Regions from separate parts of the Brevibacillus nigriterrae genome, predicted to be linked through region 2. Evidence: riboswitches for the same ligand, from Rfam matches in the RefSeq annotation. Region 2 holds a riboswitch; each other region holds the start of a gene.
What was found. Region 2 has a riboswitch for cyclic di-GMP ahead of ACPW7N_RS15515 (protoglobin domain-containing protein). Riboswitches for the same ligand answer to the same signal wherever they lie in the genome.
Positions count from the first base shown of each region.

Region 1: linked by a shared signal. The riboswitch ahead of ACPW7N_RS04195 (fibronectin type III domain-containing protein) and the one ahead of ACPW7N_RS15515 (protoglobin domain-containing protein) in region 2 are both predicted to bind cyclic di-GMP.
Region 3: linked by a shared signal. The riboswitch ahead of ACPW7N_RS08165 (DUF192 domain-containing protein) and the one ahead of ACPW7N_RS15515 (protoglobin domain-containing protein) in region 2 are both predicted to bind cyclic di-GMP.

Region 1 is NZ_JBNCMT010000004.1:55,790-60,331, reverse strand. It holds gene ACPW7N_RS04205 (efflux RND transporter permease subunit) at 1-2,077, shown strand, start outside; gene ACPW7N_RS04200 (YgaP family membrane protein) at 2,068-2,292, shown strand; cyclic di-GMP riboswitch class I at 2,579-2,665, shown strand; gene ACPW7N_RS04195 (fibronectin type III domain-containing protein) at 2,835-3,965, shown strand; gene ACPW7N_RS04190 (Ig-like domain-containing domain) at 3,985-4,542, shown strand, end outside.
Region 2 is NZ_JBNCMT010000020.1:30,962-35,503, forward strand. It holds gene ACPW7N_RS15500 (SpoIIE family protein phosphatase) at 1-865, shown strand, start outside; gene ACPW7N_RS15505 (ATP-binding protein) at 889-1,320, shown strand; gene ACPW7N_RS15510 (STAS domain-containing protein) at 1,317-1,709, shown strand; cyclic di-GMP riboswitch class II at 1,880-1,962, shown strand; gene ACPW7N_RS15515 (protoglobin domain-containing protein) at 1,973-3,286, shown strand; gene ACPW7N_RS15520 (PilZ domain-containing protein) at 3,329-3,700, shown strand; gene ACPW7N_RS15525 (class I SAM-dependent methyltransferase) at 3,920-4,486, shown strand; gene ACPW7N_RS15530 (DedA family protein) at 4,505-4,542, shown strand, end outside.
Region 3 is NZ_JBNCMT010000008.1:97,893-102,434, forward strand. It holds gene ACPW7N_RS08135 (Tad domain-containing protein) at 1-745, opposite strand, end outside; gene ACPW7N_RS08140 (TadE/TadG family type IV pilus assembly protein) at 753-1,136, opposite strand; gene ACPW7N_RS08145 (A24 family peptidase) at 1,130-1,651, opposite strand; gene ACPW7N_RS08150 (Flp family type IVb pilin) at 1,765-1,956, opposite strand; gene ACPW7N_RS08155 (Flp family type IVb pilin) at 1,987-2,178, opposite strand; gene ACPW7N_RS08160 (Flp family type IVb pilin) at 2,258-2,449, opposite strand; gene ACPW7N_RS08165 (DUF192 domain-containing protein) at 2,470-2,811, opposite strand; cyclic di-GMP riboswitch class I at 2,899-2,995, opposite strand; gene ACPW7N_RS08170 (hypothetical protein) at 3,372-3,905, opposite strand; gene ACPW7N_RS08175 (Y-family DNA polymerase) at 3,970-4,542, opposite strand, start outside.

The DNA of each region.
Region 1 (4,542 bases), on a different contig from region 2:
GGTTACATTGTTCGCTCTCATTTTTGCTATTGGGATTCTCGTAGACGATGCGATCGTCGTCGTGGAAAACATTCATCGCTGGTTACAAAAGGGAACGCACAGCCCCATGCAGGCAGCGATTTTAGCGGTGGATGAGGTAGGGAACCCAACGATTCTTGCTACCTTTACAGTCATTGCTACGCTGATGCCGATGGCTTTTGTCGGTGGATTGATGGGGCCATATATGGCGCCGATTCCGATTAATGCTTCTGTTGCGATGTTCTTCTCGCTGCTGGTAGCCTTTGTGGTCACCCCCTGGTTTGCCTATCGATACTTGCCTAAATCTAAGCATAAAAATACCCCGGCGGGTAATGGCGAGGAGATCCATTACGAAAAGCTGAAAGGCATTTCCAGATGGTATGCCATTACGATCCAGCACATGCTCAGAGATGCCAAGAAACGCTATCTTTTCCTGGCAGGAGTTGTGGTCGTCCTTCTTGGGTCATTTTCGTTCTTCTATACCAAGGCCGTCCCGATGAAAATGATGCCGTTTGACAATAAGAGCGAAATTCAGGTTGTCATTGATATGCCGGAGGGATCAACACTTGAGGAAACAGCAAAGGCGACGAAGGCCGTTGGCGATTATGTGTCCTCTGTCAATGAGGTGACCGACTATGAAATGTATATCGGTACTGCCTCTCCGTTCAATTTCAACGGATTGGTCCGGCATTATTATCAGCGCAAAGGTGACAATGTTGCAGACATTCAGATTAACCTGGTGAATAAGCATTTGCGTGAAGATCAAAGCCACGACATCGCCAAGCGCATTCGCCCGGAGATACAAAAAATCGCAAGTGCTTATCAGGCAAATGTAAAAGTCGTAGAGGTTCCTCCAGGGCCGCCAGTTTTGTCTACCATTGTCCTGGAAATCTACGGAAATGACAAACAAGAACAGCAAATGGTAGCCAAGCAGGCAGAACAGATTTTCCGTGAGACAGAAGGGGTAGTCGATGTTGACACCTACCAGGAAGCGGAACAAACCGAGTATCGCTTTACCATTAATGACAAGGCGAGACTGAACGGAATCAATGAGCAATCCATTGTAAAAACATTACAAACCATGCTGGATGGCGCCCAAATTGGACTTCTGCATCCGGCACATGAGCTGAATCCTGTCGTTATTAACGTGCAACCGTCTAAAGGTGATCGTTCTGGAATTGACAAGCTGACCAGCATACAGATTCCTACACAAGCGGGAACACAAATTTCTCTCGGAGAGATTGTTCATGTGGAAAAAGGCAGTGTGGAGCCTACTCTTTACCGCAAAAATTTGCAGAGCGTCACGTATGTTGTAGCCGATGTGGCGGGATTTGAGGAAAGTCCTGCTTATGCAATGGCGAAAATGTGGGATCGCATTGGGGAGATCAAGCCCCCTTCAGGTGTAACCATTGAGCAAAATCTGATCAATCAGCCATGGCTGGAAGATGGCGTCAGTGTGAAATGGGATGGAGAATGGCAGATTACGTATGAAGTATTCCGTGATTTGGGGATTGCTTTTGCGATTGCCATGGTCGTCATGTATCTCTTGATTGTAGGATGGTTCCAATCCTTCATTACACCGCTCATCATTATGTCACCAATCCCGCTTACCTTGATCGGCGTGATCCCGGGCCACTGGATGTTTGGCGCCTTTTTCACAGCCACATCCATGATTGGAGTGATCGCACTCGCCGGGATTATTGTCCGCAACTCGATTCTCCTGGTGGAATTCACCATCCAGAGACGGGAAGAAGGTGCTTCGCTCACGTGGGCAGTCATTGAAGCCGGAATCGTTCGTGCAAAGCCGATCATTCTTACCGCCGCCGCTGTTGTCGTAGGCGCTGTGGTCATCCTGTTCGACCCGATTTTCCAAGGCTTAGCCATCGCTTTGATGTTTGGCACAATCGCATCTACATTATTAACCCTGTTCATCATACCGATCATCTATGCGATGGTCGAAACCAAGAGAGCAAAGCTGAAAAACAAGCATGTCAATATCCAATGTGCTGACGATGTGATCGGCATGGGAAGAGGAAAGGATGAGGTGGAATGTTTGTAACAAACGGGAAAGGAAATATCATTCGTCTATTGGCAGGAATCTTTATTTTGCTCAGTCTGGCTCTAGCACAATGGGTGAGTCCGTACTGGCTGCTCTTTACTGCCTTTGTAGGGGTAAATCTGATTATTTCTTCGCTTACCGGGTTTTGTTTGCTGGAGAAGATATTGGTGAAGCTGGGGGTGAAGGAACAAGGTAGTAGTTCTTGTGGATTATAGAGGATACTTGCTTGTATTGACGTGAATTTTATATAGGAAAAGGGAATTACTTATTCTTGCAGGGGATTGCTGTTACTGGGCGATCCTTTTTGTTTTACTGTGTGAATTGTGCCAAAAGAAGTAAGGAGGTGTTAACATAGTCACATCCTTATTGATAAAAAAGTATTAAAATGAAAATCGACAAAATAATGAATTTATCCTAAAAGTATGTCGAAATATATCTTTTCTGCTACTATAGTATTAATGCATTTCTACATAATTCCTTATTTTACTTTATTATCCGCAGCTTCGATAAAGGCAAACCCATTGAAAGGTGGGGACGCAAAGCCACGGGTCTAATGCTCTACTGAGCAATGACAGCCGGGTTACCAAGCATCCAGAATCAACGTAAATTCATTTGGTAACGAAGGCTATTTCTTTTTGAGGTAGCCTTTTTTTATTTGTCATTTAAAGGGGGATTACATGAAAGTTACGGTTTCATTTAGTAGAAAAAGCACCAAAAGACTAGCAGTTCATTTTATGAAAGGGGAATGTATCCATAAATGATAAAACTAGTTATTCACATTCTATCTGCGTTGGCCCTTACTTTTGCAACACTGTTTATTCCTGCTTCCGGGGTCTATGCAGAGGAAAATCAGACTGAGGAAGTTGTACCGAGTCTGCCTCCCGAATCGGAGCTGCCTGATCTTTCTCCTGCCCCTCCGACCTGGAAGCCATCCCAAAAAAGTAGTGATTCTACCACATCACAACCTAGCTTTCATCTAAAAGCGCCTAGCATCTGGGTGAGCAGGATGGATGAAACAAGCGTTACGTTGAATTGGACTCGTGGAGCATATTTCTATGAACTGCAAAAGTGGGATGAATCAAGTGAGACATGGGAAACCATTTATCGTGGAGAAGTGGCAAATTTTACACTTTTCGATGTACCAAGAGATTCCTTTACTTTTTTCAGAGTTGCTGGTTGGGATGGCACTTGGTCACCATGGAGTTTCCAGTCGGGTTATCTAGCAACCTATAATTATGCCCGCTACAGTGGAACACAGAATACGGTAGAGCTGAATGCAATGAGTGATAATAATGTGTTGACCACGTCGAGTGGAAGTAATTTTGCTTATGTAAAATGGATAAACGAGAATTGGGTATCCGTATATGCCAGTGACGAACCTGTTTTTACAGATTCCGATACCCAATCAAATGAGGAAAGTTACTATGCGATGTTTGCGAGAAACAGTGGGGAATGGCGAGCATTGAACGGGTATGGATTTATTCGAGCGAATACCCCGCCTGCTAAGCCGGAAAATCTGAAGGTTAACTTGACATCCTCTTCGATTGAGCTGACTTGGAGCCCAGTAAGTGGAGAACCTTTGGATGATCCTTCCATCACCTATCATGTTTATCTCAATGAAAAGCCAGTTGGAAAGACAAAAGAAACCTCCTATACCTTTTCTGACCTTAATCTGGACGATGAAAATATCGTTGGTGTTTTGGCAGAGAACAGTTTGTACGCCAAAAGCGATTTAAGTACGGTAACTGGCACCACTTCCAATCTGAAAAAATATGAATACATCTATGAAGGAAACCGTCTGAAAAGAATTGTGGAGGATGGGGTCGACATTGTTGTGTTTGAGTATGACGAAAACGGAAATCTGACTGTGAAAAAAATCTTAAAGTAGCTTTTATTGAGGTGATGAAATGAAGTTTGCCAAAATAGCAAAAATTCTATTGAGTGTGTCGTTGCTATCTGCAATCTGTATTCCCAATCAAATATTTGCAGATACCACAAAAATTCAAGTGAAACCCGCTGCGGAATCGACCTCGTTTGATGTGCAGATCAGCGGCGAAGAAGGAAAAAAGCTTTGGAAAATATCAGATATTACGATCACTGCTGATGCCCCGGAAAAAACAGAAACAAGTATTCAAATAGACGATGGAGCAATCACTCCTTTTTCAAACAGTTATTCATACTCAGATGAAGGAAAACATACAGCAACCGTCTATTTAAAAGATGAAGAGGGAAAAGAACTCGGACAAGTCTCCAAAAAAATTAAAATTGATAAGACCAAGCCTGAATTAAAGGTACAAACGACTGGATTGGAAGGAGAAAATGGATGGCTTCGGTCAGATGTTGAGGTCTCTGTTGGAGCAGAAGATTTGATTTCGAAATTGGCCCGAGTAGATTTCGGATTCGATACACGAGAGCTGGAAACGTATATCGAGCCATTTTGGGTAAGAGAAGAAGGGACTCACTAT
Region 2 (4,542 bases):
GAACAGAGCCAAAGATGGTTCGATTTTCTGGGTGGAAACAACGATTGTTCCTTTTTTAAATGAAGAAAAACGCCCTTATCAATATGTAACCATCAAACAGGACATCACTGCTCGCAAACTGGCGGAGGAAAAGATTTTGCATGAACTGGAATTAGCCAAGAAAGTCCAGCGAAGTGTGTTGACCCCGCCCCTGCAAAATGCAGATATCTCAATTGAAGCCAGGTATCAGCCTTCTGAACAGTTGTCTGGTGATATGTATAGCTGGTATCCAATCGATGAGCATCGGTATGGAATCATCATACTTGATGTGATGGGGCATGGTGTGTCAGCATCACTTGTGATTATGTCCATCCGTGCCTTGCTTCGGGGCTTGATCACCCGTGTGACTGATCCTGGAAAGGTAATGGAAGAATTGAATTCACATATGCTTACCCTTTTCGCAGACGAAGAACAACCGATGGTCACTTTTGTCACTGGTTTGTATGTAGTGATCGATACAAAGCAAAAAACAATTGAATATGTGAATGCAGGGCATCCAACAGGCTATCTTCACCAGAAGGGAGAGCTGAAACTTTTAGATGTAGGGAACATTCCGTTAGGGGTTCTCGACTCCTTCCCGTTTCAAAAAGGCAAGCTGACCTACCAAGAAACATGTAATCTATTATTGTATACAGACGGATTATTGGCAGCTTACGGACCATCACCTGCGAATAGTAGAGAAAAGCTTGAGCGCATGATTATTGCTTATAGCCTTGAAGGCCACCAATCGTTATTCGACCGACTGCTTGATGCGAAAACAACTGACTTGACGACTAAAGACGATATTTGTGTGGTATCGGTGTGTATGCCAGGTGAGACACACTAACAATTTTTTGGGGGAGGTAGCTCGTGATACATGTTCAAATAGAGTGTCCTGCGACAGTAGAGATGGTAGAGTTTCTTGATCAAATTTGTGAATGGACAGTCATGAGGGTAAATCAAGTAGAGACCAAAAGGCTCGTTCTTGCTGCTCATGAGGCAATCATTAATTCAGTGGAAGCAATGAAACGTTGTCACGGCGAGGCGTATAGAGAGCAAAATATATCATTGAAAATAGATGTGAAACAAGAAGAGATAGAAATCAAAATCATCGATTCTGCAGGCGGATTGCCGCTTGAAGTACAAAAAAAACTGGAAGAGCGATGTATGGAGGACCTGATTTGGGAAGAGGACGGTAGAGGAATTTTGTTCATGCGTCATTTAGTTGATGATGTCTGGCATGACCATGCGGAAGATGGTCGGTTTATTATGGGTTTGAGAAAGCGGGTGACGCAAAAATGAATAACTTGTCCAACAATTCCACTCCTGTGGAGATACAGGTTCAAAATGGTAACGGTTATCAAAAAATCAGTATAAAAGGAAAACTGTTATTCGGAAGTACCAACTCGGTCAAAAACAAGCTGAAAGAATTTATTGGTCAAGCAGATGGATTCATAATTGATTTGACAGAGTTGCAATTTATTGACAGCACCGGTTTCGGGGTATTAATTAACTTCGCCAAGTTAGTTGGAATCCAAAAGATTGCCATCGTTATCCAGGACGAAATCATCCGTGAGCTGTTCATGATCTCCAAGCTGAACCTGCTCTTCCCACTAACAGCTTCGGTTGATGAAGCCATCGCAGCCTTGCGAAATGGGTACAATGCTACGATTCGAATTGATGAGTATTAAGGTATTGACCAAGCCGGCCATTGAGTCGGCATTTTTAATGGAAATATATACAAAAAATGCATAAAAAAGAGTCGAAATTTGTAGAAATTACTTGTAAATTGCTAAGAATGTATATATATTAAATATTACCAATATAACAATGTTGAAAAATGCCATTCTTACAAATATTTTTATCAAATGGGAGCTTTGAAGAATCATCTCTATATGGGCACTTGGATGATTTGGAGCTAGTAGTGCAACCGACCAAAGAGAGGGACGCGACTATGAATTTTTTCTCCAGAGCATTCGGTTCGAAACAAGAGTCGCAAAAGAGATGGATTGATAAGGCGAAAAGCGAAAAAGTAACCGTAAACATAGCCCCAGGAAGCGAAACACATTTGCAAATGAAAATGATCCAGCTTACTGAAGAGGAAATTCAAATTGCTAAATCCATTCAATCGTTGATTCGTACAAATGTGGACGCAATCGTATCAAGCTTTTACCAATCGGTATTGGAAGTAGAACTCTTGAAGCAAATTATTCAGCGACACAGTACCATTGATAAACTGAAAGTTACTCTGCAAAATCATGTCATTGAGATGTTTAACGGGCGTATCGACAAGGAGTTCCTCCAACGCCGTATTCGTGTAGCCGAACGACATGTACACATCGGGCTTGCTCCCAAGTGGTATATGGGTGCATTTCAGAATTTGCAGAATACATTAGTAGATATTGTTCATCAGAATATTACAGATAGCGAAGAAATGATCCGGATTACCAAGGTTGTTACCAAAATCCTCAATTTCGAGCAACAGCTTGTGTTGGAAGCGTACGAAAAGGAAAATATGCGCCAACAAGAAATGCAATATGAAAAGGTAAAAGAAGAATTAAAGAGCAAGGTTCTTTCCTTAAGCGAAGAATTGGCAGCGCTAACAGAACAGACAAGTGCTTCGGTTGAACAGCTTGTGGCGAATAGCAACGAGGTAAATCATCAATTTCGCCAAAGTGCATTAAAATCAAAAGATAGTCAGGAACTCGCCTACAAAGGACAAGATCGCCTGAATTATTTGGAGAAGCGGATCGAAGAGATTTTCACAAGCACCCAGCAGATGGAAGAGACTGTCATCAAGCTAAATGAATCCTCCAATCAAATTCGCCATGTCATCGGATTAGTTCAGGATATTGCCGAGCAAACAAACCTCCTTGCTTTGAACTCAGCAATCGAGGCGGCCCGTGCAGGTGAACATGGCCGTGGCTTCTCGGTTGTTGCCGGTGAAGTTCGCAAGCTTTCGGAGCAAACCAAACATTCCATCAAACAGATTACTGAGCTTATCGCTCAATCTAGCAAATTCTCAGAAGAAGTAGTAGAATCGATTAAAGAGGTTCAGACTTTGGTTGAGACAGGGCAGGTTGAATCGAAAGCAACGAAGGAAGCTTTTGATCAGATTGTAAAGTCTATGGGAAGCAGTATTGCAGATATTCAGAATGTCGAAGAACAGATCGGACAATTAGTCTTTGTCATCGAAGAAATTGGTTCAGCGACGATCAAGGTTTCTTCATCTGCAGAAGCATTAAATCATGCTGCCAGACACGTTTAGTTCGATCAGAGGTGGACCGTTACATGGATGGAGGGAGTATTTGTGGAATATAAACGCAAAGAGATGTTCCGCATGGTGTTCAATAATCCATTAGATGCGAAGTCCACAATTGTTGAAATAAACGGCGTGAATGATATTCAAATGGAAGAGCACGTCTTCCTTCACGATATAAGCCTTCATGGTGCCAAGTTTGAATGCAAACAAGACCTTCCAAGTGATAAAGCAAAAATTCGCATTTTGCTTTCATTTGTACTAATTGACAAGCAGTTAAACCTGATTGGTGACATTGTGTGGAAGAAACCAAGTGGCAAGGACTTTGCTTACGGAGTTCAATTTGATGTAGATAAATCGATCGAATCAGAATTGTTGTGGGAATTAAAGCAGTTTGCCAAACGCAATATACAACGGAAATAAATAGAGTCTACTCAAAAGAGTCTACCTTATTGGTAGGCTCTTTTTCATTTACTGCCGGAAGGAACTAGCGGCAATATATCCGTCTTGGGTCTGATGGATCCTCCGCCAACAGTCAAGTGCATAATCCGGCGCACGCTCGTTTTTGGATCGCCATTATTCCACGATAATGAAGGCAATGAATTTATCTTTTTCTTATCCAGCTTTTGGGGGTGCAGTAACTTGTTAAGTGCAGCAAATAGCCGTTATACCTTTTTGACCAAGTTTCTTCAATCACCAGGTCAAATTGGCAGTGTGACACCCAGTTCAACCTTTTTGACCAAAAAAATGTTTGAAAACGTTGACTGGAATGAAATTGATCTCATTGTTGAATTAGGTGCTGGCACAGGAGTGTTTACAGAATATATCAGTCTTCATAAAAAAACAGCAACAACAGCAGTAATCATTGAGAAAGACGATGAAATGCGCAGTGCTTTGAAACGGCAATATCCTTCGTTTCATTTCGGTACGGAGGCCGAAGATTTGGCAGAGTTTACCCAAGAACGAAATTGCAAACAAGTCGATTGCATTATATCAGGCTTGCCGTTTGCGAATTTCTCACCAGCGGAGGGAGAGAGGATCTTGCAAGCTAGCCTTCGTACGTTAAAACCTGGCGGGCTTTTTATTGCTTTTCAATATTCGCTTCAGATGAAGAAGATGCTGGAGAAACATTTTCAAGAAGTGACCATCGAGTTTGTCCCATTCAATCTTCCACCAGCCTTTATCTATACATGCAAGAAAATAAGCTAGTGGGGGGATGAAGTATTCATGGATATGGCATTTGTACTTTCGGGCATTGAGCAATA
Region 3 (4,542 bases), on a different contig from region 2:
CCGGGTCACCCAACGCCTCATAGACAGGAATCAAAATCACTCGTGAACAATCCCGATCATTTACATCACGAGGGTTTTCCGAGCACCCATTTACACGCTCACGCACCACTGTCCTTGTCTTACCTGCTATATTTCCTGTTTGTGTATCCAGCACGTCGCCTACTTTGATTTCATTTTGGTACCCGTGACGCAGATTTTCTTCATAGGTTTCTGAACCCGTGCCACCTAAGGCAAGGACTCCGAAGTAACCTTGATCAACATCCGTCTGATCAACCTTCAATTTATACTCTTTGAAATACTCCAACTCGATTGATTCATCTATACCCAAGGGAGCTGCCCCTTTGGCTCGACCCATCACTCCCAGTTCAGCCGCTGCATGTGCCGAAACAGGTGCGGTCTCTCTCCCGAATAGTCGTGAGAAGGTTAATGGTACCTGCTTTTCCAGATCAATGGAAACTTTATCTTCCATACTCACTACAATGTCTTGCAAACTATCTTCTTCTTCGTGCTCTCTTAAAATGGTTTGTATTACTTCATTTACTTTTAATTCTGTATTGGTCAGTTCCTGTGCACCTGAAAGTACAGCGGCATTGGCGGTTTTTTGCAGTTTTGCCCTGTTTAACATGAGATTGCCTCCATCGATGACAAGCCCAACCATTGTCAGAAGTGCCACCATGGACAGCGATATGAGAAGAACCGCATTTCCTTCTTCCTGTTTTAGGAGACCTTTGAAAAATGAAATCATCGATTACTCACTCCACCCTGATCGTAGAATTGGCTGATAGAATGATAGGTGAGGGAAAAAGCTTGGATAAAACCGGTGTCATCAATTCCACCGGATACACAAGAGTGACAGTGACATATCCCCCTGGCGTTCTTGTTTCTTGTGTAGGACTCACTTGAACCTGTAATAAATCGGTCTCGCCAATATGAACATAGTTTCGGGCGAATGAAATGATTTCTGCATCTGGTTTACCCAGGCCACCCAGACGAACTGTCTCCTGTGAAGCCATTTGCAGGTGAACATAGGAGTAGAACACTCTGCCGAAGTCAAAAATTCCGGCCAGTAATAGAAGCATAACTGGCAGAAGGAGTGCCATTTCGACCATGGACTGCCCCTGTTCATCCTTTACCATAAGTACTCCATCCCCTTTGCATACAAGGTAATTAAGGCACCTCCCACAATAGCTACACCGTACGGATAAGTTGTCGCAAGAGCGCTTTTGTCCGTGCGAAAAGGCAAGATCCAACCATTGCGGATACACCAGAAATTAATAATCAAGGAACGAATACTGTTTCCGATCCCTCGTTTCACCATCAGTATGAGTAATGCGATGAGTCCACCGAGCAATGCCATGTATATGGCCGTAGTAACTACAAATATAGTCCCTTTGAATGCTCCGATTAATGCCAGCAGCTTTACGTCGCCTGCACCCATACCACCTAATAAATACGGAATGAGCAAGAGTAGTAATCCGATGGCAAATCCACCGACAGAAAAGCCCAGTCCAGCCCATCCATCTGAGAAAAAATGAATGATAAGTGCAAGAATAATGCCTGGAAAAACGACTTTATTATAAATTTTGCGATTCGCTACGTCGGTGATAAAACAGATACAAAGAATCAAAAGGAGTGCTCCGTTAAGCAACATGCTGATTTCCTCCTGGATCCCCTATCCGAACCCCCTGGTTAAAAGAGAGGCCCTACGTTCATCACGCAAGGCCACCATCTTTTGCCCTCTGTATGGAAGGGTATCAATAATTGCTATACTTGTGGGCCGTCACCATCACGACTGATTAGTGCATTCGTTATGTTACTGAACATTTCGACAACTTCAGTACGCAAGCTGCCTAATGCAATCAAAGCCGCTATGGAGAGAAAACCAAGCACAATTCCGTACTCTGTCATCCCTTGTCCATGCTCGTCCATGAACAAACGTTGCAATGATGCAAGCATGGGTATCACTCGCTTTCTGATCGAGGTTTACTACGGTGTTCCGCCACCATCTTCACGGTTGGTTACCAAAGTAACTACGTTGTTGTACATTTCCATAATTTCTCCACGAAGCGTTGCGAGTGCTCCGACAACTGCCACTGCGATAATTCCAAGTACGAGTCCGTATTCTGTCATACCTTGTCCGTGTTCTTCTACCAATAGGCCCTTGAATTTGTTCATCATGAGTAAACTCTCCTTTAAGTAGTCGATTTTAGGTGAATTGAAGTAAGTTGATCGTTGGCAGTTTTTTGCGTTTTAGAGTTTACGGTGTTCCGCCACCATCTTCACGGTTTGTTACTAGAGTAACTACGTTGTTGTACATCTCGATAATTTCTCCACGAAGCGTTGCAAGTGCTCCAACTACTGCCACTGCAATAATGCCGAGTACTAGCCCGTACTCTGTCATACCTTGACCTTGTTCTTCTACAAGCAAACCTTTGAATTTGTTCATCATGACTTTCTCTCCTTATCCATTCATGGTCGTAGTTGGACGAAATGTCCGATTTGAGTTTCTGTTTGACGAGCTGCTCCTGCTGGAAGTTCGATAACAGACACTGCATCTGCATAGATTGGGCCAACTTTTCCCGGACGAAGTTGCTCATCAATCGCAACGATTTTCAAGTCGGCATTCAGATACAGTACATCAATGGAATAATTCATGAAAAACGTGTGCACCGATCGGCAGGGTCGAATATGCAGAGCGCAACCTGTCGGCAATTCTTTCGTGAACATTAACCCTTTCAACCTTCCTAGGAAGGTGTAGGCTTGTCCGATCTGACTAGCCAGAATTTGATTGTTCGACAGATTGATCAGCATGTGGTGTGCACCTCCTTTTAGACATAGAGTAACCCCGCCTATACCGAAAGCGGGGTTGCTAGTAGATATATTCTACACCCGTAATCTTTCGGTAACTGGCTGGCATAGTGTCAGGCTTCTCCTAAACACCTTAGCCCCTTTAGCTTTGCGTCACTGATTTTCATCAGCTTTGCCTTTATCGAGATTCAGCGAGTGTTGCCGTGTCGACTGATCTCTTGGCTTCATTCTACGTCCTAGCATATTATTCGACATCGTTCTCTTAGCTTAAATTTCGAACCCATGAAAATCTCTCCAATGATCTAGTTTAGATATAATAAAAAATTTTTAATCAGGATTTTACTTTGTGAAAATTGGATAAATTTAGCATTTCCAATAGATATATTTACCTACCTCAGGCTATTGGAGCATCTTTCTTTCTCTTAGGCTGGATTTTATCATTTTTCAGTAAAGATAGTCTTCGCCACCTAGCATTTTTTAGCCATGGGACCTCAACAAAAAAAGGCAGTGGGAAAGTGATTCTGAAGTACTCCCCCACTACCTACCTGCCTATTTACCAAGTGCTATTGTATTTTTGGATGAAAGGTACGAAACAATAATTGTTCATTTCCTTTCTCTTCAACCCATCTTACACGCTCAGCGATCATCTCCATGACTGCTTCCAGATCTTGTTCCTTATCGCATGGAAAATGAAACGAATAAGCAAGTACACATTTTTGTTCGTTGACCAAGAATTGCTCGAGAACATACTCTTCTGCATCTTCCAGCACTCTACGTCTCGTATCCATTGTAGACACTACACAATAGAGACCATCCCACTCTGCACGCACATATGTCGTTGTTACCTGCACGTGCAAGCTTTGTTTTATTCCGGTTCGACTGACCTTCACAGAATCTTCACGATAAAAACCAATGCCAGAAGGAAGCTGATCCAGTAGTCCAAATGGGAATCCCGATGGTAAATCCTCTGCCTTCAACCCTGAGATTAATCGACCTGGGAGTAGGTACACTCCCTCTTGGTCACGAAGCAACTTTTCACCCAGTACAAAGATGTCTTGGGACCCACTCTCCTGATTATTTGCGATTTGGACGAACATATCCGCACCCCCTGATTGCAGTATGTACTACTTCTGCACCACTCAAACAGGAAAGCAACCGCCACTATAGCATTTTATGAAAGTCATCCAAAGTGAGTTGTTCATAAACAACATCCTCAATATTGGATAAACGAACCCCAAAAAGGAACAAAGGAATCTCCCAAAGGTTCTCCGTATACAGTTTTTGAACGATTTCATTCATCTCTTCTGCTGAGTCAGTCGGCTTGGGCAATGTGAAGCTTTTTGAAAATGAGCTGCCGTTTCGCTCCTTCTTATAGACAATCGAAATGGTTTTCGCCTTTCGTGATTTCGCTTTGAGTCGCTTTACCAGTTGCTCAATCAATGTTTCTGCCAACTTCAAATGAGCATCGGGGTCGGAAATCGCTTCCCGAAAGGTAGACTCCTTCCCGATTGTCTTGTCCCCCTTCTCCCGTTCTGTATTAATTCGACTGGAAGAAATACCATTGGCCGAACGAACAAGCATTTCCCCTCGTGAACCCAGCAGGTTTTTCATTAGTAGGAGATTAGCCTTTGCTAGATCACCAATGGTGTGAATGTCCATCTTGTTCAGTTTTTCGGCTGTTTTCTTCCCGCACCCATGCAACTTGTCGATGGGCTGCGGATAATAAAACGTACA